4 regions of the Candidatus Corynebacterium faecigallinarum genome follow, and region 1 is predicted to be linked to each of the others. Evidence: riboswitches for the same ligand, from Rfam matches in the RefSeq annotation. Region 1 holds a riboswitch; each other region holds the start of a gene.
What was found. A riboswitch is a leader RNA that binds a small molecule or an ion and turns the genes downstream of it on or off. The one in region 1 is predicted to bind thiamine pyrophosphate.
Positions count from the first base shown of each region.

Region 2: it holds a riboswitch for thiamine pyrophosphate, as region 1 does, so the genes downstream of both, thiC (phosphomethylpyrimidine synthase ThiC) here and ACTXPP_RS13465 (3-oxoacyl-ACP reductase) in region 1, are expected to answer to the same signal.
Region 3: it holds a riboswitch for thiamine pyrophosphate, as region 1 does, so the genes downstream of both, thiM (hydroxyethylthiazole kinase) here and ACTXPP_RS13465 (3-oxoacyl-ACP reductase) in region 1, are expected to answer to the same signal.
Region 4: it holds a riboswitch for thiamine pyrophosphate, as region 1 does, so the genes downstream of both, ACTXPP_RS06805 (FAD-dependent oxidoreductase) here and ACTXPP_RS13465 (3-oxoacyl-ACP reductase) in region 1, are expected to answer to the same signal.

Region 1 covers NZ_JBQQOC010000042.1:4,407-9,544, forward strand. Annotated here, with positions in the region: gene ACTXPP_RS13460 (ABC1 kinase family protein) at 1-1,741, opposite strand, end outside; TPP riboswitch at 1,790-1,906, shown strand; gene ACTXPP_RS13465 (3-oxoacyl-ACP reductase) at 2,004-2,801, shown strand; gene ACTXPP_RS13470 (LLM class flavin-dependent oxidoreductase) at 2,809-4,095, shown strand; gene ACTXPP_RS13475 (PLDc N-terminal domain-containing protein) at 4,092-4,304, opposite strand; gene ACTXPP_RS13480 (hypothetical protein) at 4,471-4,659, shown strand; gene ACTXPP_RS13485 (SGNH/GDSL hydrolase family protein) at 4,779-5,138, opposite strand, start outside.
Region 2 covers NZ_JBQQOC010000038.1:189-5,326, reverse strand. Annotated here, with positions in the region: gene ACTXPP_RS13235 (ferrochelatase) at 1-611, opposite strand, end outside; gene ACTXPP_RS13230 (TIGR01777 family oxidoreductase) at 726-2,081, opposite strand; gene ACTXPP_RS13225 (MarR family winged helix-turn-helix transcriptional regulator) at 2,235-2,768, shown strand; partial or broken gene ACTXPP_RS13220 (transposase) at 2,793-3,155, shown strand; TPP riboswitch at 3,299-3,407, shown strand; gene thiC (phosphomethylpyrimidine synthase ThiC) at 3,406-5,138, shown strand, end outside.
Region 3 covers NZ_JBQQOC010000012.1:44,121-49,258, forward strand. Annotated here, with positions in the region: gene ACTXPP_RS08035 (bifunctional hydroxymethylpyrimidine kinase/phosphomethylpyrimidine kinase) at 1-305, opposite strand, end outside; gene thiE (thiamine phosphate synthase) at 302-1,021, opposite strand; gene thiM (hydroxyethylthiazole kinase) at 1,018-1,860, opposite strand; TPP riboswitch at 1,849-1,958, opposite strand; gene ACTXPP_RS08050 (NAD(P)/FAD-dependent oxidoreductase) at 1,991-3,415, opposite strand; gene ACTXPP_RS08055 (class I SAM-dependent methyltransferase) at 3,819-5,138, shown strand, end outside.
Region 4 covers NZ_JBQQOC010000009.1:110,127-115,264, reverse strand. Annotated here, with positions in the region: gene ACTXPP_RS06825 (DUF1648 domain-containing protein) at 1-71, shown strand, start outside; gene ACTXPP_RS06820 (SDR family oxidoreductase) at 118-567, opposite strand; gene ACTXPP_RS06815 (SDR family NAD(P)-dependent oxidoreductase) at 564-965, opposite strand; gene ACTXPP_RS06810 (hypothetical protein) at 1,160-1,579, shown strand; TPP riboswitch at 1,787-1,899, shown strand; gene ACTXPP_RS06805 (FAD-dependent oxidoreductase) at 1,884-3,164, shown strand; gene thiS (sulfur carrier protein ThiS) at 3,161-3,382, shown strand; gene ACTXPP_RS06795 (thiazole synthase) at 3,387-4,199, shown strand; gene moeB (molybdopterin-synthase adenylyltransferase MoeB) at 4,196-5,138, shown strand, end outside.

The DNA.
Region 1 (5,138 bases):
GCATCAGCCCTGACGCAGCGTCCTTCACACTCGAGGGGTGCGCCTGCTCCTTGATCAGCGCCGTACCCTGCTCCCGCGCGGTCTCCACCAGCGGATAGTCCGGCAGGATCAGCCGCAGCGTGCCCTCCATCTCCCCGAGACTGCGCAGCGCCGAGGCGATGTTCTCCGGTACGACGAGCCGGTGGTTGTTCACCAGTGTGGTCAGCTGACCGAACAGTGCCATGCCCTCACCCTTGCCGACCCCGCCCCGGTAACGAGCCAGGAGAACAGACACATCACGCTGCAGGGTGCGGACGTCCAGACCGTCCGGACGGTCCAGCAGACTCAGCAGCGCATCGGTGAGGATCCGGGAATCACCCCGCTCGATCGCGGCGAAGACCATGGTCAGGTGCCGACGGTCGGTCGTGTCGAGGTGCCCCACGGCCCCGAAGTCCAGCATCCCCAGCCCGACCTCACGCTGCTCCACCGTCTCCGAGGAGATGTGCACCGGTCCGACGGTGCGCTGCCAGGAGTCCTCCCAGACCGCACCGTCCATCACCAGGACATTGCCCGGGTGTGGGTCGGCCTGGAACACCCCGTACTCCAGGATCTGACGCATCACCGACACCATCAGCGCATCACCGAGCCCACGACGCTGCCCGGTGGAGTAGTCGTCAAGGTCCACGCTGCCGAGCGGGGTGCCGTCCAACTCGCCCATCACGAGCAGACGTTCGGAGCTGTACTCGTCGTACACCTGCGGCATGAGCACCTTCGTGGAACGCAGCGGTTCGGCCAGTTCGCGCATGTTCGCCGCCTCGCGCCGGTAGTCCAGCTCCTCGGCCAGGGTGCTGGTGAAGGACGCTGCGAGCCGACGGATGCCCATCTCCCGGCCCCAGTCGGTGCGGAACTCCAGCCAGTCGCAGATCCGCATCACGATGTCGGTGTCGTTGAGCACCACCTCGCGGGTACCGGGACGCTGCACCTTCAGGACCACCCGGGTGCCGTCGTCCAGCGTGGCACGGTGCACCTGGGCGACGGACGCCGCAGCCATCGGCTCGCGCTCGACCGTGGCGAAGACGGTCTCCGGGTCGGCGCCGAGGGACTCGGCCATGGCCGGGCCGATACGCTCCCACGGTTCCGGCGACGCCCCGGTCTGCAACGACGAGAGCTCCTTGATGAACTCCGGCGGCAGGACGGAGTCCCGGGTCGACAGGTTCTGACCCAGCTTGACGAAGGTGGTGCCGGATTCCTCCAGGGCCTCGCGGAATGCCTTGGCCGCCTCGGTCATGCTCGGCTTACGGGCGGTGAGGCCCTTGCGTACGAAGATGGCCATGACCTGTCGGTACCGACGGTTGCGGGCACGTTGCCGGCCGATGCGGGAGCCCCCGGAGCGACCGGAACGTCCTGCCGACCCGCCGGGGGAGAACCCGGCACCAGTGGGGACGACCAGCTCCATCACCGTCAGCAGGGCCGCACCGAAGCCGAGCATCCACATCAGGGCGATCAGCCCGAGGATGATCGCCGGACCGGGGGAGACGTCACGCCCGCCACCGGTGGTGAAGAACTGTTCCACGGCCAGCGCGACCAGCCCACCGGTGGACAGTGCGACCAGCAGGGCGACGAGGATCGACCGCGGCCAACCGACGGGAACCCCCAGTACCCGGCGCATCACATTGGCCAGCAGCCAGGTGACGCCGGCCAGCGCGACGGCACCGACGACGAGCCCGCCGAGGACACCCAGGATCATCAGGACGATCTGCATAATCCCACCGTACAGCGGGGGGTGGACAGCAATTGTCGTGCTACCCTCGCGGACGACACGGGGTGCCGTGGTTGGTCGGGGAATACCCGGCGGGCACGGCTGAGACCACACCCGTTGAACCTGAACCAGTTCGTACTGGCGGAGGGATTGTCCGGCATCACCGGTGTGTGTCGTGGGCTGTACCCCATGAGTCGTGCAGCGCCCGTAGCAGCAGCACACCCGATGCCCCTTCCGCTTGTGACCTCTTTTGAAAGGCATGAGCATGACCCAGAACAAGACCGAGAGTCTGACCCAGCAGCTTCCCCTGTCCGAGCAGACCGTCCTGGTCACCGGCGGAGCCCGCGGCCTCGGCGCCGCCATCACCGAGGCCTTTCTCCGCGAGGGCGCGACGGTGATCGTGAACTACCACTCCAGTGCGGACGCCGCGGCCGCCATCGTCGCCGAGCACCCCGGCAAAGCCCTGGCCGTGCACGCCGACGTGCGGGACCGCGAGCAGGTCGAGGGGATCTTCGCCGCCGTCGCCGCCGCCGGGCTGGGACCGGTGACCACCGTGGTCAACAACGCCCTGGTGGACTTCTCCTTCAACGGCGACGCCCGCGACAAGGCCGCCGAGATCCCCTACAGTTCCTTCACCGCACAGTTCGACGGTGCGGTCCGTGGCTCACTCAACGTCATCCAGTCGGCGTTGGACGACTTCCGCGCCGCCGGGTCCGGACGCGTGGTCAACATCGGCACGAACCTCTTCCAGTACCCGGTGGTGCCCTACCACGACTACACCGCCGCCAAGGCCGCGCTACTGTCTCTGACCAGGACCTTCGCCGATGATCTGGGCCCGGACGCGATCACGGTGAACATGGTCTCCGGTGGTCTGCTGCGCACCACCGACGCTTCGGCGGCCACCCCGGAGGAGGTCTTCGACGGCATTGCGTCCGGCACCCCACTGCGCGAGGTCACCACCCCGGAGCAGTTCGCCGACAGCGTACTGTTCTTCGCCTCCCCGTGGGCGCGTGCGGTGACCGGCCAGAACCTGGTCGTCGACGGCGGACTGGTGAAGGACTGATGCCTGAATGACGGATGTACAGATGCACCTCAACCTCTTCGCCTACGGCTGCGGACACCATTCGGCGGCGTGGCGGGCGCCCGGTGACAGCACCGGTGAACCCGCCACCCGGCTCGGCGACATCACCTGGTGGGAGTCGCTGGCCCAGACAGCCGAACGCGGCCTGTTCGACGCCTTCTTCCTCGCCGACGGCCAGGCGCACAGCCCCGTCCCCGGCCCCGGCTGGTTCCTGGAACCGCTGACCACACTCACCGCCATCGCCCGCGCGACCAGCCACATCGGCGTGGTGTCCACCGTCTCCTCGACGTTCTGGACGCCCTTCCACGCCGCCCGTGTCAGCGCCAGCCTGGACCACATCTCCGGTGGTCGCGCCGGGATCAACGTGGTGACCTCCATGACCGACGCCGAGGCCCGCAACCACGGCATGGACGCTTTGCCGGGCCATGCCGAGCGCTACGCCCGGGCCGACGAGTTCATCGACGCGGTCACCGCCCTCTGGGACTCCTGGCCCGACGCCACCGACCGCTCATCAGCCCAGGTCATCGACCACCATGGCCGGTTCTTCGACGTCGACGGTCCGCTGAACATCCCCTCCACCCCGCAGGGGCGTCCGGTGCTGTTCCAGGCCGGGGCGTCCGAACCAGGCCGTGACCTCGCCGCACGCCACGCCGAGGGGATCTACGCGGTGGCGTGGGATCTGGAGTCCGCAGCGTCCTACCGCTCCGACGTACGCGCGCGTGCCGCGAAGGTAGGACGCGACCCTGACGAGCTCATCGTCATGCCGGGGCTGGTCACCTTCGTCGGACGCACCGAGCAGGAGGCCCGCGACAAGCAGCGGGCGCTCAATGAGTTGCTGCCGGTGGAGGATTCGCTGGCGCAGCTGTCCTTCTTCGTCGGGCAGGACACCACCACCGCGGCCTGGGAGTTGGATGCCCCGGTGCCGGAGCTGCCGCCGCTGGAGGAGTTCACCGGCCCGGCCGGACGCTACGGCACGATCCTGCGGATCATCGAGACGACCCCAGGTATCACCGTGCGTGACCTGCTGGGATTCTTGGCTGCTGGTGGTGGTCATGCCACATTCGTGGGCACTCCGGAGCAGATCGCCGACGAGATGCAGCGGTGGGTCACCGGCGGTGGTGCCGACGGGTTCAACCTCATGCCGCCGACCTTGCCGGGTGGTGTGGAGGACTTCGTGGAGCTGGTGGTGCCGGTGCTGCAGGAGCGTGGGTTGTTCAGGACGTCCTACCCGGCGACGACGCTCCGCGGGAACCTGGGCGGGAACCTGGCCGGTTAAAGGCTGCCGAGGGCGCCGTGGCGTCCCCACACGAACCAGAGGATCGGCCCGAGGATGGGGAAGGCGAAGGCGATCAGCACCCAGACCACCTTGCCGCCGCCACTGATCTGGCGGTGCTTGATGATCTCCACCAGGGCGACAACGAACATGACCAGCCAGGCGAGGACCGCGGCTGCCATGAGGAGGACGACGATTACTTCAGGACCCATGGTGCTCACAGTAGTGGAGGAATCGTCCGAGGGAATCAGACCTCGGTATGACCCGGTATGGCCCCGGTGTGCGAGGCAGGTGTCCACCGATCAGTGCGTTCGGTGGCCGGCCGCGCGTACCCTGGGTAGTGCAACTGCACAAGACGACAGTGAGGTGAGAACCGGTATGACTGAGACAGCACCTGACGTCACTCCCGATCCCGAGAAGGATCGCGACCCGAATCAGGACCCGAACCGCGACCAGGTGAACACGCCCTCCGACCTGCCCCAGCAGGGCCCTGCCAGCGAGGACGAGAAGATCGACGAGCAGGGCGAAGAGACCTTCCCCGCCAGTGATCCGCCCGGCAACTACTGACACACCACGGGCCCAGATCTACACCGGGACCAACGACTCAACCCCTGAACTGCCACGGCATGTGGCTGCTCAGGGGTTGAGTTCTGTGCGGTGCGCGTCCTACCGCAACTGTCAGCGTCCTACAGCGACCGTGACATCCGGTCGGCGACCCAGTTCGAACCCTTCAGGTTCGGGTGGATCATCATGTTGTAGTGCGGGGTGGTGGTGTCGATGATGCCGGAGATGAAGCGCTGGTTGTCCGGCGCGCAGGTTCCACGGTTGGCGGTTTCGGCCTTCAGGTCCACGAAGTTGATGTTGTTGCGGGTCGCGGCCTCGGCCTGCATGCTGCGCACCCAGCGCTCGACGTCGGAGAGCACCGGCACCGGCAGGCCGGCGGGCAGGTTCGGCACCACGTTGAGGAAGCAGAACATGCCGTTGGAGGTGATCGACATCTGCCCGGCGAAGACGATCTTCGCGTTCGGGGCGTAGGCGCGGACCTT
Region 2 (5,138 bases), on a different contig from region 1:
GCATCCGCACTGAGCGGTACGGAGTGGGCGGTGAAGATGAGTTCGGCGCCGTCGCGGTCAGCCGCAGTGGGAAGGGTGGCCCGTGCGGCATCCACCGCGTCGGCGAACTCGGTGATGAAGCGTGGATGGTCGTGGAACTGGCCCAGACGCGTCATCCGGGGCGGGACACTCCCCCGCTCGGTGACAGCTCGTCGGGCCCGTGCGATGTCCTCGTGGTACTGCCGGCACCCGGAGTACCCGCCCCAGGCGGACGTCGCGAACACAGCGGTGTTGCGGACCCCGTCCCGGGCCATGGCCTCGGCGGTGTCCTCGATGAACGGGTGCCAGTTCCGGTTGCCGAAGTACACCGGGATGTCCAGTCCCCGGCGTTCGAGTGCGCTGCGGATGGTGGTGATCATCTCGCGGTTCAGGTCGTTCAACGGGCTACGCCCGCCCAGGGCGAAGTAGTGTTCGCCGACCACCTCGAGCCTTTCCCTAGGGATACCGCGACCCCGGGTGACGTTCTCGAGGAAGGGGACGACGTCCTCCGATTTCTCCGGCCCGCCGAAGGACAGGAGCAGCAGCGAATCAAAGGACAGTTGTGTGTCGGTGCTCAAAGTGCGCAAGAACATCACGCTTTCATGGTGGATATACGCCCACTCAGGGACGCGGCTTGATAAGAGTCAGACTCGCGTCGATACTACATTAGCTAACCTCGTTAGCGATAATATTAGCGATTTACCTCGTCAGTTCAATGCCAGCTCGTGACGCAGCGCCTCCCGGACCGCGGTGAACCTGAAGCGGTGGTCGGCACGACCGAGCTTGTCGCAGAGAACATGCTGGTCCGCCAGGGCCAGCTCCTCGGCCCCTTCCCGACCGAGGAGCACCTGTGGTCCCAGGGTCGGCACCGGGAGAGCGAGCGGGACCCGCAGTGTCTGCAGGTCCGCGAGGACGGCGGCGAAGTCCGCCTGGGTGATCTCCTCCGGGGCCACCGCATTCACCGGCCCCGACATATCAGGGTCGACGACGGCGCGGTGGTAGATGTCCACCAGATCATCCACCGCCACCCAGGGGAAGTGCTGCTCCCCACTACCGAGCGGGCCGCCTCCGATGCGGGACGAGGCTCCCAGGAGTGTCAGCAGTGGTGAGCCTCCGGTCAGCACCAGACCGGTGCGGATGTTCGCTACCCGGAGACCGGCGTCGCGGGCCGGCTGACAGTCCTCCTCCCAGTCGGAGACGACCTCGGCGAGGAAGCCGGCGCCCGGTGCGGACTCTTCGGTGACTGCTTCCGGGCGGTCCGCCCCGTAGTAGCCGACGGCAGAGGCACAGATGAACGTCGTGAGACCGGGGGTCTCGGCGGCAAGCTCGGCGAGCCTGCGCGTCGGACCGACGCGGGACTCACACACAGCGTCACGGTGACTGTCGGTGAAACGTCCGGCGATGGGCGCACCGGCCAGGTGCACCACGGCGTCCACCCCGTCGAGGAGATCGGACGCCGGCGACTCCGGATCCCAGACCCGGCCACCCGGCCTCTCACTCCGCGACAGGGGAATCACGGTGTGCCCCGCGGTCTGCAGCATCGCCACCAGCTGGGTTCCGACGGTTCCACTGGGCCCGGTGACGGCGACGGTCAGCGGCGTACCGTCCCACTGCCGCATCTCCTCCAGTCGACGAAGGTCGGCGGTGAGCTGACGGTCACGGTAACTCGTGATCCTCGACAGCAGTGCATCCGGCGCATTGGTGGTGATGGTGTCGGTGACCGTGCAGGACAACTCGCCGTTCGGAGCGATCTCGTGCTGGTGGCGCCAGGTGACGAGGGTGTTCAGGGCCGTCCGCGGCGTGGACTCCAGGACGTCCGTGAACCTGCGTCCGTCCTCGAACTCCCCGGCCTGGTGCCGGGCACGCCAGGCGACGCCGCCCGGGAGCCGGAAGGTGGTGGTGCCGTCGCGGAGACTGTCCGCTTCACCGGTGACCGTCATCCTGGCGATACCGGGCGTCAGCCTGACCACGGCACCCGGGCGGGTGTGCCAGTCCCAGGCGGTGTCGGCGGAGACCGGGAGGTAGGTGTGGTGGAAGAATGGCTGCGGTCGCAGGAATGACATTCTTCCGATGCTACGAAAATTTCAGTCCGCGTGAATTTAAAACGGTTAATTCCGGACCGGTACTGTCACCGAAATAATGGCCCGATAGCCATATGTTCGCACCGTCATTCTTCCGGTGCAGTGCCGCGTCTAGTACACTGTTCACGCTGGACGGTGCCCCTACGTGACGAGATGACGATGCAGACCGACTACTGGTACGACGGGCGCGACCCCAACGTGGAGCTTCTCGAGGCCCTGCGTCGGTTCCGGGGCGCCGACCATGACATGCGTCAACGGATGTGCGGTCGGATGCGACTCAACTCCACCGACCTGGAGGCCATCCGGCTGATCTCCGCGGCCGAGCGCGCTGGGGCCGTCTTCACTGCTCGTGACCTGTCTTCGGCCCTGCAGATCTCGACGGCGGCGACCGCGAAGCTGCTCAACCGGCTCACCGGTTCCGGCCATGTCGTGCGCACCGGCCACCCCAGTGACCGGCGGTCGGTGACGTTGACGGTGACGGACCTCTCCCGGGACGAGATGTCCGATGCGCTAGGCCCGATGCACGACAGGATGATGCAGGTGGCCCGGCAGGTGTCTCCGTCCGCCCGGCGCGAGATCATCGACTTCCTGGACGCGATGGTCGATGTCTTCACCGAGGAGACCGAGGAGAGCGCAGACACGGACGAGCCGGAAAGTCATTTCCCGTAGACTAGCTAACCCGGTGAGCTATACGAAGCGTTGGTGATGACGAAGAACCAGCGTGGCAGTCTCGCCGGTGCGGTCTTTCACTCGGACCACGGCAGTGTCTACACGTCCGGGGCATTTCAGGACACCTGTCGCCGCCTGGGGCTGCGCCAGTCGATGGGCGCGATCGGTACCAGCGCGGACAACGCGCTGGCCGAGTCGTTCAATGCCGCACTCAAGCGCGAGGTCCTCCAGGACGCGAAGACCTTCACCAACCAGCTGGTGTGCCGTCGGGACGTGTTCCGGTGGTGTATCCGCTACAACACCGTCCGTCGGCATTCGTGGTGCGGGTATCTCACACCACAGGCGTTTGAGTCGCAGTCGTCCGGTAAGCTCCGACTCGTATCTTGACTACATCCCCGTGTCCACCATCAGGGGTTCGGGCCCCAGGGCCCCTACATGTTGTGCCACACCGATCCCGCCCCGCCGGCAGCTACGCACTCTGAATCACGAAGAGCCGGTTTTGATGTGTCCTCACTGCCGTGGTAGGCATGAGGCGTCCACACGGGTGCCCCACGAGGGGCTGAGACCGGACTGTGATCGTCCGGGACCGTCGAACCTGATCCGGTTGATACCGACGTAGGAAGTGAGGAGCGTAGCTGTGTCTACCCCGTCTGCCCCGTCCACCCCTGTCCAGCAGCACCCCGCGCACCGTTGCGGATGGATCGAAGACCACGGCATCCGGGTCCCGGTCACCGAGATCCACCAGGAGAACTCCCCGGACGGCGGCCCCAACCCGCCACTGCAGGTCTACCGGACCGCCGGGCCGGGCAGCGTCCCGGAAGAAGGCCTGGCCCCCTGGCGTGAAGAATGGATCCGGGCACGTGGAGACACCCGTATCGGGCGTTTCCGTGAACGACAGTTGATCGACGACGGCCGGGCCGCCGTCCGCCGTGGCGCACCGTCCCAGCAGTGGCAGGGACGACGTCCTGAACCCCGTCATGCTGAACCGGGCCGCACGGTGACGCAGATGCACTACGCGCGTCGGGGTGTCGTCACCCCGGAAATGCGGTTCGTGGCCCTGCGGGAGAACTGCGACGTGGAACTGGTGCGCAGCGAAGTCGCCGCCGGTCGCGCGATCATCCCGCTGAACATCAACCACCCGGAATCCGAGCCGATGATCATCGGTCGGGAGTTCCTGGTGAAGATCAACGCCAACATCGGAAACTCGGCGGTGACCAGCTCGATCAGTGAGGAGGTGTCGAAGCTGGAATGGGCCGCCACCTGGGGCGCCGACACACTGATGGACCTGTCCACCGGCAACGACATCCACACCACCCGGGAATGGATCATCCGCAATTCGCCCATCCCCATCGGCACCGTCCCGATCTACCAGGCACTGGAGAAGGTCGACGGCAACGCAGAGGCACTGACCTGGGATATCTACCGCGACACGGTGATCGAACAGTGCGAGCAGGGCGTGGACTACATGACCGTGCACGCCGGGGTCCTGCTGCGCTACATCCCGCTGACCGCCGACCGGGTCACCGGAATGGTGTCGCGCGGGGGATCGATCATGGCGGGCTGGTGCCTGGCGCACCACGAGGAGAACTTCCTCTACACACACTTCGACGAGCTCTGTGAGATCTTCGCCGCCTACGACGTCGCCTTCTCACTCGGCGACGGTCTGCGCCCCGGATCGATCGCGGACGCGAATGACGCCGCACAGTTCGCCGAACTCGACACCCTCGCCGAACTGACCCACAGGGCGTGGGAGTACGACGTGCAGGTCATGGTGGAGGGTCCCGGTCACATCCCGCTCCACCAGATCCGCGAGAACGTCGAACGTCAGCAGGAGCTGTGCGACGGGGCGCCGTTCTACACGCTCGGACCGCTGGTCACCGACATTGCGCCGGGATACGACCACATCACCTCGGCCATCGGGGCGGCCGAGATCGCCCGCCACGGTACCGCCATGCTCTGTTACGTCACCCCCAAGGAACACCTCGGCCTGCCGAACCGGGACGACGTGAAGACCGGTGTCATCACCTACAAGATCGCCGCACACGCCGCCGACGTGGCCAAGGGGCATCCAGGAGCCACAGCACGCGACGACGCCCTGTCCAAGGCCCGGTTCGAGTTCCGGTGGCGTGACCAGTTCGCCCTCGGGTTGGACCCGGTCACCGCGCAGGACTTCCACGACGAGACACTTCCCGCTGAACCGGCGAAGACGGCGCACTTCTGTTCGATGTGCGGGCCGAAGTTCTGTTCGATGCGTATCTCACAGGACATCCGGGACACCTACGGCAGTGCCGAGGCGCAGGCGGTGATTGCCGGGATGCAGCGCAAGAGCGAGGAATTCCTCGCCACCGGTGCGCAGGTGTACCTCCCGCA
Region 3 (5,138 bases), on a different contig from region 1:
TGGGCGGCCAGGTAGTCGGCGATCACGTCGGTGATCTCCGCGGTGCCGAGCATCCCGATCTTGACCGCGTCGACGGTGACGTCGTCGAAGACTGCGTCGAGCTGTTCGACGAGGAAACCGGTGCCCGGGGTGTGGATCGACCGCACCCCGTGGGTGTTCTGGGCGACCAGGGCGGTCACCACGCTCATGGCGAACCCTCCGGCGGCTCCGATCGACTTGATGTCGGCCTGGATCCCGGCACCACCGGTGGGATCGGTACCGGCGATGCTGAGGACGCGGGGCAGGGCAGGGGCGGGGTTGGTCATGAGGCTTCCTTCGATGAGGTGAACAGGGAGAGCAGCTGTCGTGCTGCCGTGGTGGCGGCGCTGGTGGATCCGGCGGCCATGATCGCCGAGACCACGCACAGTCCGGCGACGGGGGTATGCGCCAAAGCGGTCGCGTTGCCGGTGCCGACCCCTCCGATGGCCACCGAGGGGATACCGAGAGTCAGCGCGTGGGCGGCGAGCTCGGACACACTGCCGGGGCCCGTCACCCCCAGGGCGCGGCCGGTATTGGTCTTGGTGTCGGTGAGGTGCACCGGGCCGAGACCGAGGACGTCCGGCGGACGGACCCCGAGCCCGACCAGGCGTTGGAGCTCGTCGATCTGCTCGTGCCGGTCGACCGACAGGCCGATCATCGAGGTATCCGGCAGGGTTGCGCGAGCCCCGGCGTAGTCCATGTCGTCCTGCCCGATGTGCAGGTGCAGGCCAAGTTCGGCGGCGATGTCGACCCGGTCGTTGAGGAACAGCGGAACCCCGGTGGGACGCAGGGCCGCGGCAAGTTCTGCCGCCCGGGCGGTGAATCCGGCGAGGTCCAGGTGTTTGTCGCGCAGTTGCACCACGCTGACTCCACCGGAGACAGCGGCGCTCACCAGTGGGCGCACCGCATCGCGTCCGCCGCCGAGATCGGGGTCGGTGACCAGGTACAGCGACCAGTCCGGGGCAGGTGACGGTCGTCGGGTATCAGCTGATGCCGGGGTCACGCCCCGGTCTCCTCGACGCTGACAAGATGGTCCAGACGGTCGTGGGACCCACCCGGTTCAGGGGTGGAGGGGGCGGAGAGTGCGAAAAGGGCGTCGAGCCAGGCAACGGCGAAGCTGCCGGGACCGGTGGATTCTGCAGCGGCGATGCTGCCTGCCGCACCAACGTGGGCGTGGGCGGCAAGAACGGCGTCGTGCGGGTCCAGCGAGGTCGACAGGTAGGCCGCGCACAGTGCGCCCAGGGAACACCCGGTGCCGACGACTCGCTGCATCATCGGGTCACCGGAGTGCAGCCACGTCACACGGTCGTCGGAGACAATGAGGTCCCGGGGGCCGGAAACCGCCACCACCGCACCGGTGCGGGCGGCGAGGTCACGGGCGGCGTCGAGAGCGGCGGCGACCTCGTCGGTGGAGTCGACACCACGGCCACCGGCGGAAACCCCCGACAAGGCGATGATCTCGGAGGCATTGCCCCGGACAGCGGCAGGGCGGTGGGCGACGATGTCACGGGCGAAACCGGTGCGGGCAGCAGGTCCACCGCAGGCCACCGGGTCAAGCACCCACGGGGTGTCGTTGGCGGTGGCACCGCGGACGGCTTCGCGCATGGCGGTGTACTGGGCGGCGGTGGGGCTGCCGGTGTTGACCAGGACCCCGGAGGCGATGGCGGCGAAGTCTGACGCTTCCTCGGGGGTGTCCACCATTGCCGGGGACGCCCCGGCGGCAAGGAGGGCATTGGCCGTGATCTGGGGGACCACGATGTTGGTCAGGCACTGGACCAAGGGGGCGGCCCGGGAGAACTCCGCCTGGGCGGCGGTGAAAGCGTGGGCAAGTGTGGATGCCATGGACAATCCCTTCGCTAGTGTGAACTAGAGCAGGTTCGGCGGGTGTGATCTCAGCGCGTGACCGGTGGGACCGGTGCAGCGCACCCCGTGTCGTTGGGTACTGCAGGTGCTGGCTGGAGGCAGGAACAGACTAGTCGGAGACAGTCTTGACGTCGCGGCCCTCGCCGAACTTCAGGTTGTCGCGGACCTCGATGGAGCGGACGTCGGCCTCATCCTCGAGAGCGCGCAGCTTGGAGAAGGCGTTGCGGGCGTGCAGCTGCTGGCGGGTGGCCACCAGGTGCCAGCGGTTCGGCGACACGGTGTTCATGCCCCAGCTGTAGGCGGCGACGAAGCGGTTGCGGAAGCCCACCATGAACATCAGGTGGACCCCCAGCCACATCAGCCAACCCGGGAAGCCCGAGATCTCGGTCTTGCCCAGCTTCACCACCGCGTTGAAACGCGAGACGATGGCCATGGTGCCCTTGTCGAAGTACTCGAAGGCCGGGCGCTCGCCGGCACCGCTCTCGACCTCGTTGATGATGATCGAGGCGGCGTGCACGCCACCCTGGATGGCCACCTGGGCCAGGCCGGGCAGCTTGTCGTAGCTCATCATGTCACCGACGATGAAGATCTCCTTGTGGTCGCCCACGGAGAGATCGCTGTTCACCGGGACGCGACCGGCGCGGTCGGCCTCGACACCGTCGATCTGGTCGGCGATGTGCTTGCCCAGCGGGCTGGCGGCCACACCGGCGGACCAGATCTTGCAGTATGCGGCGACGCTGGTCTCCTCCTCGGTCTTCATGTTCTTCCAGGTCACGCCGTTCTTGTCGACGTTGGTGACCAGCGAGTCGGTGACGACCTCGACGCCGAGCTTGTTCAGCGTCTTGTGGGCCTTGCGGCCGAGCTTCTTGCCGAAGGGCGGCAGGACCTGGGGGCCACCGTCGACCAGCAGGATGCGGGTCTGCTCGGTGTCGGTGCGGCGGAACTCGTTGCGCAGGGTGCGGTGGGCCATCTCGGCGAGCTGGCCGGCCAGCTCCACACCGGTCGGGCCGGCGCCGACGACGACGAAGGTCAGCAGTCGCTTCTTCTCCTCCGGGTCCTCGGTGATCTCGGCACGCTCGAAGGCGCCGGTGATGCGCGCGCGCAGCTCCAGGGCATCGTCGATGCTCTTCATGCCGGGGGCGAACTCGGCGAAGTGGTCGTTGCCGAAATAGGACTGGCCGGCGCCGGCGGCGACGATGAGCGAGTCGTAGGACAGGACGACATCCTTGCCGCCGAGGTCACCGGTGACGGTCTTCTCGGCGACGTTGACATCGCGCACCTCGGCCTTGATAACCCGGGCGTTGCGCTGCTTGCGCAAGATCTGCCGGATGGTCGGGGCGATCTCACCGGAGGACAGCACACCGGTGGCCACCTGGTACAGCAGCGGCTGGAACAGGTGGTGGTTGGTGCGGTCGATCAGGGTGACGTCCACGTCGGCGCCGGCGAACTTCTGGGCGGCAAACAATCCGCCGAATCCGCCGCCGATGATGACGACGTGGTGGCGGCCCGAGGGGCGAGTCGGGGTGGGGGTCATAGTGCGCTATCTCCTGGTTCTGCAGCGCCCACCGTGTTCCGTGTGCGGTGCGGCTGGTGTGCTCATTCTGCGTTCTTCGCCCGTGTTGTCCGGGCTGATCCGGTGTCGTCCGGTGTAGTGTCGTCTGCCGACGGACCTTCCGGTCACGTCGGACCTGGAATCCATAGTAGTGGTTGTAGTCGCATTACTCATCACGTGGGCAGTGGCTGGGTGGTGTATCGGACATGGTGTTTCCGGTTCCTCCTGGGAATGGGGGGATCGGGGGCCTGTGACAGGGGCCGATCGGACACGTTGGAGTACGGATCGGGCACCCTGATGCACGGTAGGTTCGTCAGCGATAGTAAGTGCCAGTGACGATACTAGCGACGGTAGTGACGGTAGCGACAGTGTTAAGGAGTGGCCGGTGTCAGCAAACGGTTACGTGGACCCCGAGCGGTGGCCGGGGATCAGCCGCACGCCCGATGCGCCCTTCCTCGGTCGCCGCGCCACCCACCTGCAGGAACGACTTGAGAAACTGACCCTGGACCACGGGGTGTCCTTGACCCCGGGGGCCACACCGCGCTTCGTGGTGGAGGACGGACAGGTCCTGGACCGGATCGTGGATGGCGGCTGGTTGGGGTTGGCCGAGGGGTACATGGCAGGAGAGTGGACCGCCGACCCCCTGCCCGAGGTGCTCGGGGTGCTGCTGTCGCAACCGCTGGAAGGCGGACTGGGGCGGGCGCTGTCGAAGCGTCGGCGGCGGGTCAGTGGTCAGGTCCGCTCCGGTGAGCTTCCGGACGCCCTGGTCGACATCTACACCGGCGAGACCCGCGCGACCGGTTCGGCGTTGTTCGCCTCCGGTACCCGGTCCTCGGAGGTGCAGAACCCCACCCAGGGTGGTGAGAGCGCCCCGGTCGTCGTCCGGCATTTCGACGCGCCGGACGATCCGGGCCAGGTCGAGCGCAGCGACATCGACTCCGCGCAGCTCTACCGGATCAACGCGATGCTGGACGAGGCGCAGGTCGGGCCAGGGTCCCGGGTGCTGGAGATGCCCTCGTCCGGCGGGGCTCTGCCGGTGTTGGCGGCCCGGCGGGGCGCGCATGTCGACGTGTTGACCTCGGATGTCGAGCATGCTGCGACGGTGCGTGAGCGTGCCCATGACGCCGGTGTCGGCGGTGCGGTGCGGGTGCAGACCATCCGGGGACCGGTGCCGTCGCCGCGACAGTGGTCGGGCACCTACGATGCGGTGTTCAGTGTCGAGCGCATGGAGGTGCTCGGCGACGACGGTACCTTCCACTTCCTGCGGGCGGTGGAACGCATGCTCGCCGGTGACGGTGTCGCGATGATCCAGACGATCACCTCGACCCCCGGTGAGCAGGACGATACGTCCGGCGGTGCCGCGGCCGGTGCGTCCGACCCGGTGGACCCGGTCGCCCCGGAAATCGTCGCCGAGAGCCTGGACGTGGTGCGGGCCTACATCTGGCCGGCCCTGAACTATCCGACGGTGTCCCATGTGACCGCCCAGGCGAACCGGGCGGGACTGCAGCTGACCGCCCGCAACCGGATGGGCTCGCACTATGCGCTGACCCTGGGGCTGTGGCGTTCGGCGTTCGGAGCCCGGGAGCGGGCTGCTGCTGCCGCCGGATACGACCACGTCTACCGGCGGCTCTGGGACTACCAACTCGCACTGCACCAGGCCCTGGCGACCGTGGGGGCCATCGACTGCCAGCAGTACGTGCTGCGT
Region 4 (5,138 bases), on a different contig from region 1:
AACTGAACTGTGACGATGCCCGGCGCGGCCTCGCGGTACTGGAACACTACGGGGTGCACATCTCCAGCTAGCGCGGGAATGCGCGCGATGAAGTGCGCACGTGCGGAAAAAGCCTTCCTACTGGCTCCGGGCCATGTCGATCATGACTTTGACTCCCAGGCCGGCCTTGTTGGCGCCGTCGACGAGGATGTCGGTGCCGGTGAGGTGCCCTGCGTCGCGCCCCACGGCGAAGGCCAGCACGGCGGCGATCTCGTCCGGCGTCCCGAAGCGCTTCAGTGCCGCGTATTCGACCATCTTCCCGAAGCCGTGGTCCTCCTCAAGCTGGCCCATGTCGGTGTCGAAGGACCCCGGGGACACCGACAGGACACGGGCGCCCTTCGCGCCGAACTCCGCGGCGATCTTCGCCGAGTACCAGATCACGAACCCCTTGGAACTGGAATAGGCCATGCCGGGTCGCGACGCCTCCGGTGCGATCCGCGTCCCCTTCACCAGCTTGGCCGCGAGAGCATCCACGTCGGTGAGCGCCTTGGCATAAGTCCGGGTGGGCTGCAGGGCCTGCGGGGTCATGTGACCGGCGATGGAGGCGACGTTGACCAGCGCATCCCCCCCTCCTCTGCGATGCGAAGGTACTCCCGAGCGATATTGACGGTGCCGACGGCGTTGACACGGACGATGAACTCGGCGTCCCCCATCTGCGGACTCACCCCGGCCGAATGCACCACGGCACGGACGTGACCGAAGCGTTCTGCCTCGGTGAACAGCTCACGGACATTGTCCCGGTCGGTGATGTCGGCGACGACGGTGCGTGCTTCGATTCCGTCTGCGGCGAGAGTCTCGGCTGCTGCAGAGAGCTTGTCACCGTTGACGTCGGTAAGCACGATCGTGTGGTCAGCGACGAGTTTCCTGGCGGTAGCCAGTCCCATGCCGCCGGCTCCTCCGGTGATGATGGCTGTGTCGGTGTTCATACCTCCAGCATGCGCGCGATCCAGAAGCCTGCGAGCTGGTAGCATCGGGCATTCTCCCCCCCGACGACCGACAACCGACAACCGACAACCGAGGCAACGGCGGAATCATGACGGCATCTCACCAGGGATCTGCTTCGACCCCTCCGACAACCTCGCAAACATGGTCCGCCTGGAACAGGCTGACGTGGCCGGTCATGGTGCTCATTGTGGGCTCACTGCTGGCCGCTGCCGTACTCCTCATCATCTCCGACTCCCCCTGGTGGTTCACCGTTCCGGTCCTTGCCGTCATCGCCTTCGCCGCCACTGCCCCGGTGTGGCGGATGCGGGTCGACAACGAAGGCTTCCACGTGAGCACCTGGGTAGGCGTCCCACGACAGACGGTCCCCTACTCCGACATCGAGGCCGTCGCCCCTGTCGCCGTCAACATCTGGGACTGGGGAGGCTGGGGCTGGCGCAAGAGCATCCAGGGAACCGGACTGATCACCCAGAGCGGGCCTGGCTTCCGGATCATTCTGCACGACGAGAAGATTGTCGAGGTCTCCTGTATCGACAACGCCCAGGCAGATGCTGCGGTAGAAGCAATCACTGCCCACCTGGGCGACCACCACCCCTGATTCCCTGGCTCCCTGAACACCTGCCACCACATGAGATGTCCGAAAGGTGGGATGGATCGTCGTTCCTGGGGCGAAAACCCATCGAATGGTCCCACCTGTCCGACACCGGGTGATCCCACCTGTCCGACACCGGGGTCCGACATCGAAGCGTCCAGTGCCTGTGTGGTGAAATAGGCAGTGGAATAGTAGTTACAAAGAACCCAGCGAGAACAGCACTGCGGGAGCCCCTGACACCGGGGCTGAGAGGGCCGGGGCACCGGCCGACCGTTCACACCTGATGCGGATCATGCCGCCGGAGGAAAAGATGCAGCCAGCCATTGGCACAGGTGCCGACACCATCGTCGTCGGCGCGGGAGTCGCCGGACTCACCACCGCCTGGAACCTACGCCGTGCAGGTCAGACCGTCACCGTCGTGGACCCGACCCCGGGTAACGGCGCCAGCCATGCCGCCGCCGGGATGATCGCCGCGGTCAGTGAGGTCGTCTACCAGCACGACACGATGCGGGAGCTCATGGTCGCCTCGGCGGCGGCCTACCCGGGGTTCATCGCCGAGCTCGAGGACGCCGTGGGCCACCCGGTGGGATACCGCGACACCGAGACCCTCGACATCGGCGCACACAGCGGTGACCGTGGCGCTTTCGCCGACCTCGCCGATCTGCAGCGGGCCAGCGGTATGCAGGTCGAGCAGCTGACCACCCGACAGGCCCGCAGGCTCGAACCCGCCCTCTCCCCCTCGATCTCCGGGGCATTCCTGGTCAGCGACGACCACCAGGTCAATCCACGGGTGCTCATCCCCGCCCTCATCGAGGCCTTCACCGCGCCGTCTGAACCCGGTTCGCCGCAGGGCAGTCTGGTCCAGCAGCGGGTCATGTCGGTGCTGCGTGCCGGTCTGGACAGTAACCAGGTCGCCAACCAGGGCGCCAACCAGGGCGCCGTACGGGTCACCGGGGTACGCCTCGACGACGACACCGAGTTGCAGGCGGACACCACTGTCCTGTGCCCCGGGTTGTCACTGGACAGCATCGAGGGGCTTCCCGAGGCCGCCAGTGTGAAACTGCGTCCGGTACACGGCGACATCCTGCGGGCCAGGCTGAAACCCGACCACCCACTTCTGATCGAGCGCACCATCCGCGGACTGGTCGACGGCCGTCCGGTGTACCTGGTACCGCGCACGGACGGGAAGATCGTCATCGGCGCGACCGAGCGCGAGGACGGCTTCGACGGGGTCACCCTGGAGGGGGCCTACCAGCTGCTACGCGATGCCCAGGTGCTTGTCCCGGGGGCCGCGGAGCTGGAACTCACCGAGATCCTGGCGCGTGCCCGGCCCGGCACTCCCGATGACCTGCCCTACATCGGACACCTCGACGGGGTGGACGGGGTGGTCGTCTCCACCGGCTACTCCCGCCATGGCGTCCTGCTGGCCCCGTTGGGCGGACGCCTCACCGCATCACTGGTGACCGGCACCCCAGACGCCGCAGGCGCCCCAGCCACCACAGCGACCGACCAGGCCATCCTGGCCGCCACCGACCCCAACCGTTTCGCAGCATCTTCAGTATCTTCAGCATCTTCAGCGAGGACCTCATGAGCATCACCGTCACCGTCAACGGCGACCCCCGTACCGTCGCCGACACCACCACCGTCGCCGACATCGTCACCGACGTCACCGGGCACTCCCCCGACGACGACCAGGTCGGTGTCGCCGTCGCCCACGACTCCGCGGTCGTCCCGCGCAGCCGCTGGACCACGACCGTGCTCGGCGAGGGCGCCGAGATCGAGATCATCACCGCAATGCAGGGAGGCTAAGACCGTGACCGCCACAGATTCACTCACCATCGGCTCCACCACCCTTCAGTCCCGCCTGATCATGGGCACGGGCGGGGCGACCTCGATGACTGTGTTGGAGGACGCGCTGTCCGCCTCCGGGACCCAGCTGACCACCGTGGCGCTGCGCCGCTTCGACCCCTCCACCGGCACCTCCCTGTTCGGACTGCTCAACAAGCTGGGCATCGACGTCCTGCCGAACACCGCCGGCTGCTACACCAGCCGCGACGCCCTGCTCACCGCCCAGCTGGGCCGTGAGGCGCTGGGCACCAACCGGGTGAAGCTGGAGATCCTCGCCGACGACCGCACACTGCTGCCGGATGTCGTGGAACTCGTCGACGCCACCGAACAGCTCACCAACGACGGTTTCGAGGTCTACGCCTACACCTCCGACGATCCGGCCGTCGCCCTGGCCCTGGAGTCCGCCGGTGCCGTCGCGGTGATGCCGCTGGGCTCGCCGATCGGAACCGGGCTGGGCATCCTGAACCCGCACAACATCGAGCTGATCTGCGCCCGCGCCTCGGTCCCGGTGATCCTCGACGCCGGGGTCGGCACCGCCTCCGATGCCGCGCAGGCCATGGAGCTGGGCTGCGACGGTGTGCTGCTCGCCAGCGCGGTGACCCGCGCGCAGGACCCGGCGGCGATGGCCACCGCCATGCGCCATGCCGTCACGGCGGGACATCTCGCCCGGCATGCCGGACGCATCCCCAAGCGCGGCCTGGCCGACGGGGCACTGGCGTCCTCCCCGATGGAGGGACGTATCGCCGCCGGTTCCAGCCGGGAGGCCGAGTCGCTGTGACCGTAGAGTCGCCGAAATCGCCGAAGTCCCTCCCATTCGCCCCGCTCGTCGAGCCCGCTGCGGAACTCACCCGGGACGAGCTGGTGCGCTACGCCCGCCACCTCACCCTGGAGCACATCGGACATGAGGGTCAGCGTCGGCTGAAGAACGCCCGCGTGCTGGTCACCGGTGCCGGCGGGCTGGGTTCCCCGGCCCTGCACTACCTGGCCGCCGCCGGGGTGGGCACCATCGGGATCGTCGACGATGACGTGGTCGATGTGTCGAACCTCCAGCGTCAGGTGGTCCACGGTGTGTCCGACATCGGTCGGGCCAAGGTGGAGTCCGCGGCTGACGCGGTGGCCCGGATCAACCCGCTGGTCACCGTGGAGCAGCACCATACCCGCCTGACCGCGGACAATGCCGTGAACATCGTCGGCGCCTATGACCTGGTGATGGACGGGGCGGACAATTTCGCCACCCGCTACGTGGTCTCGGATGCCTGCACCCTGACCGACACCCCGTGTGTCTGGGGCTCGATCCTGCGTTTCGACGGACGGCTGTCGGTCTTCGCCAACGGCCCCGGCCACGACGGCATCAGCTACCGTGACCTGCATCCGGACGCCCCCGCCCCCGGCGAGGTGCCCAGCTGCGCCGCCGGTGGGGTCGTCGGCGCGCTGCCCGGCACCATCGGCTCGCTGATGGTCACCGAGGCGATCAAGCTGATCAACGGCACCGGAAGCCCGCTCTTCGGTCGCCTGCTGATCCACGACGGGATGGCGATGACCTTCCGCGAACTGACGATCCTCCCGGATCCGGACGCTCCGCTGGTCACCGCGGTGAACGACGGTGTCGGTGACGCATGCGCCGTGGCAACGGGTGCAGGGGCCTACCCGACCGTCTCACCGGAGGAGCTGCAGTCCCGGCTGGACACTGGTGCTGTACTGGTCGACGTCCGTGAGC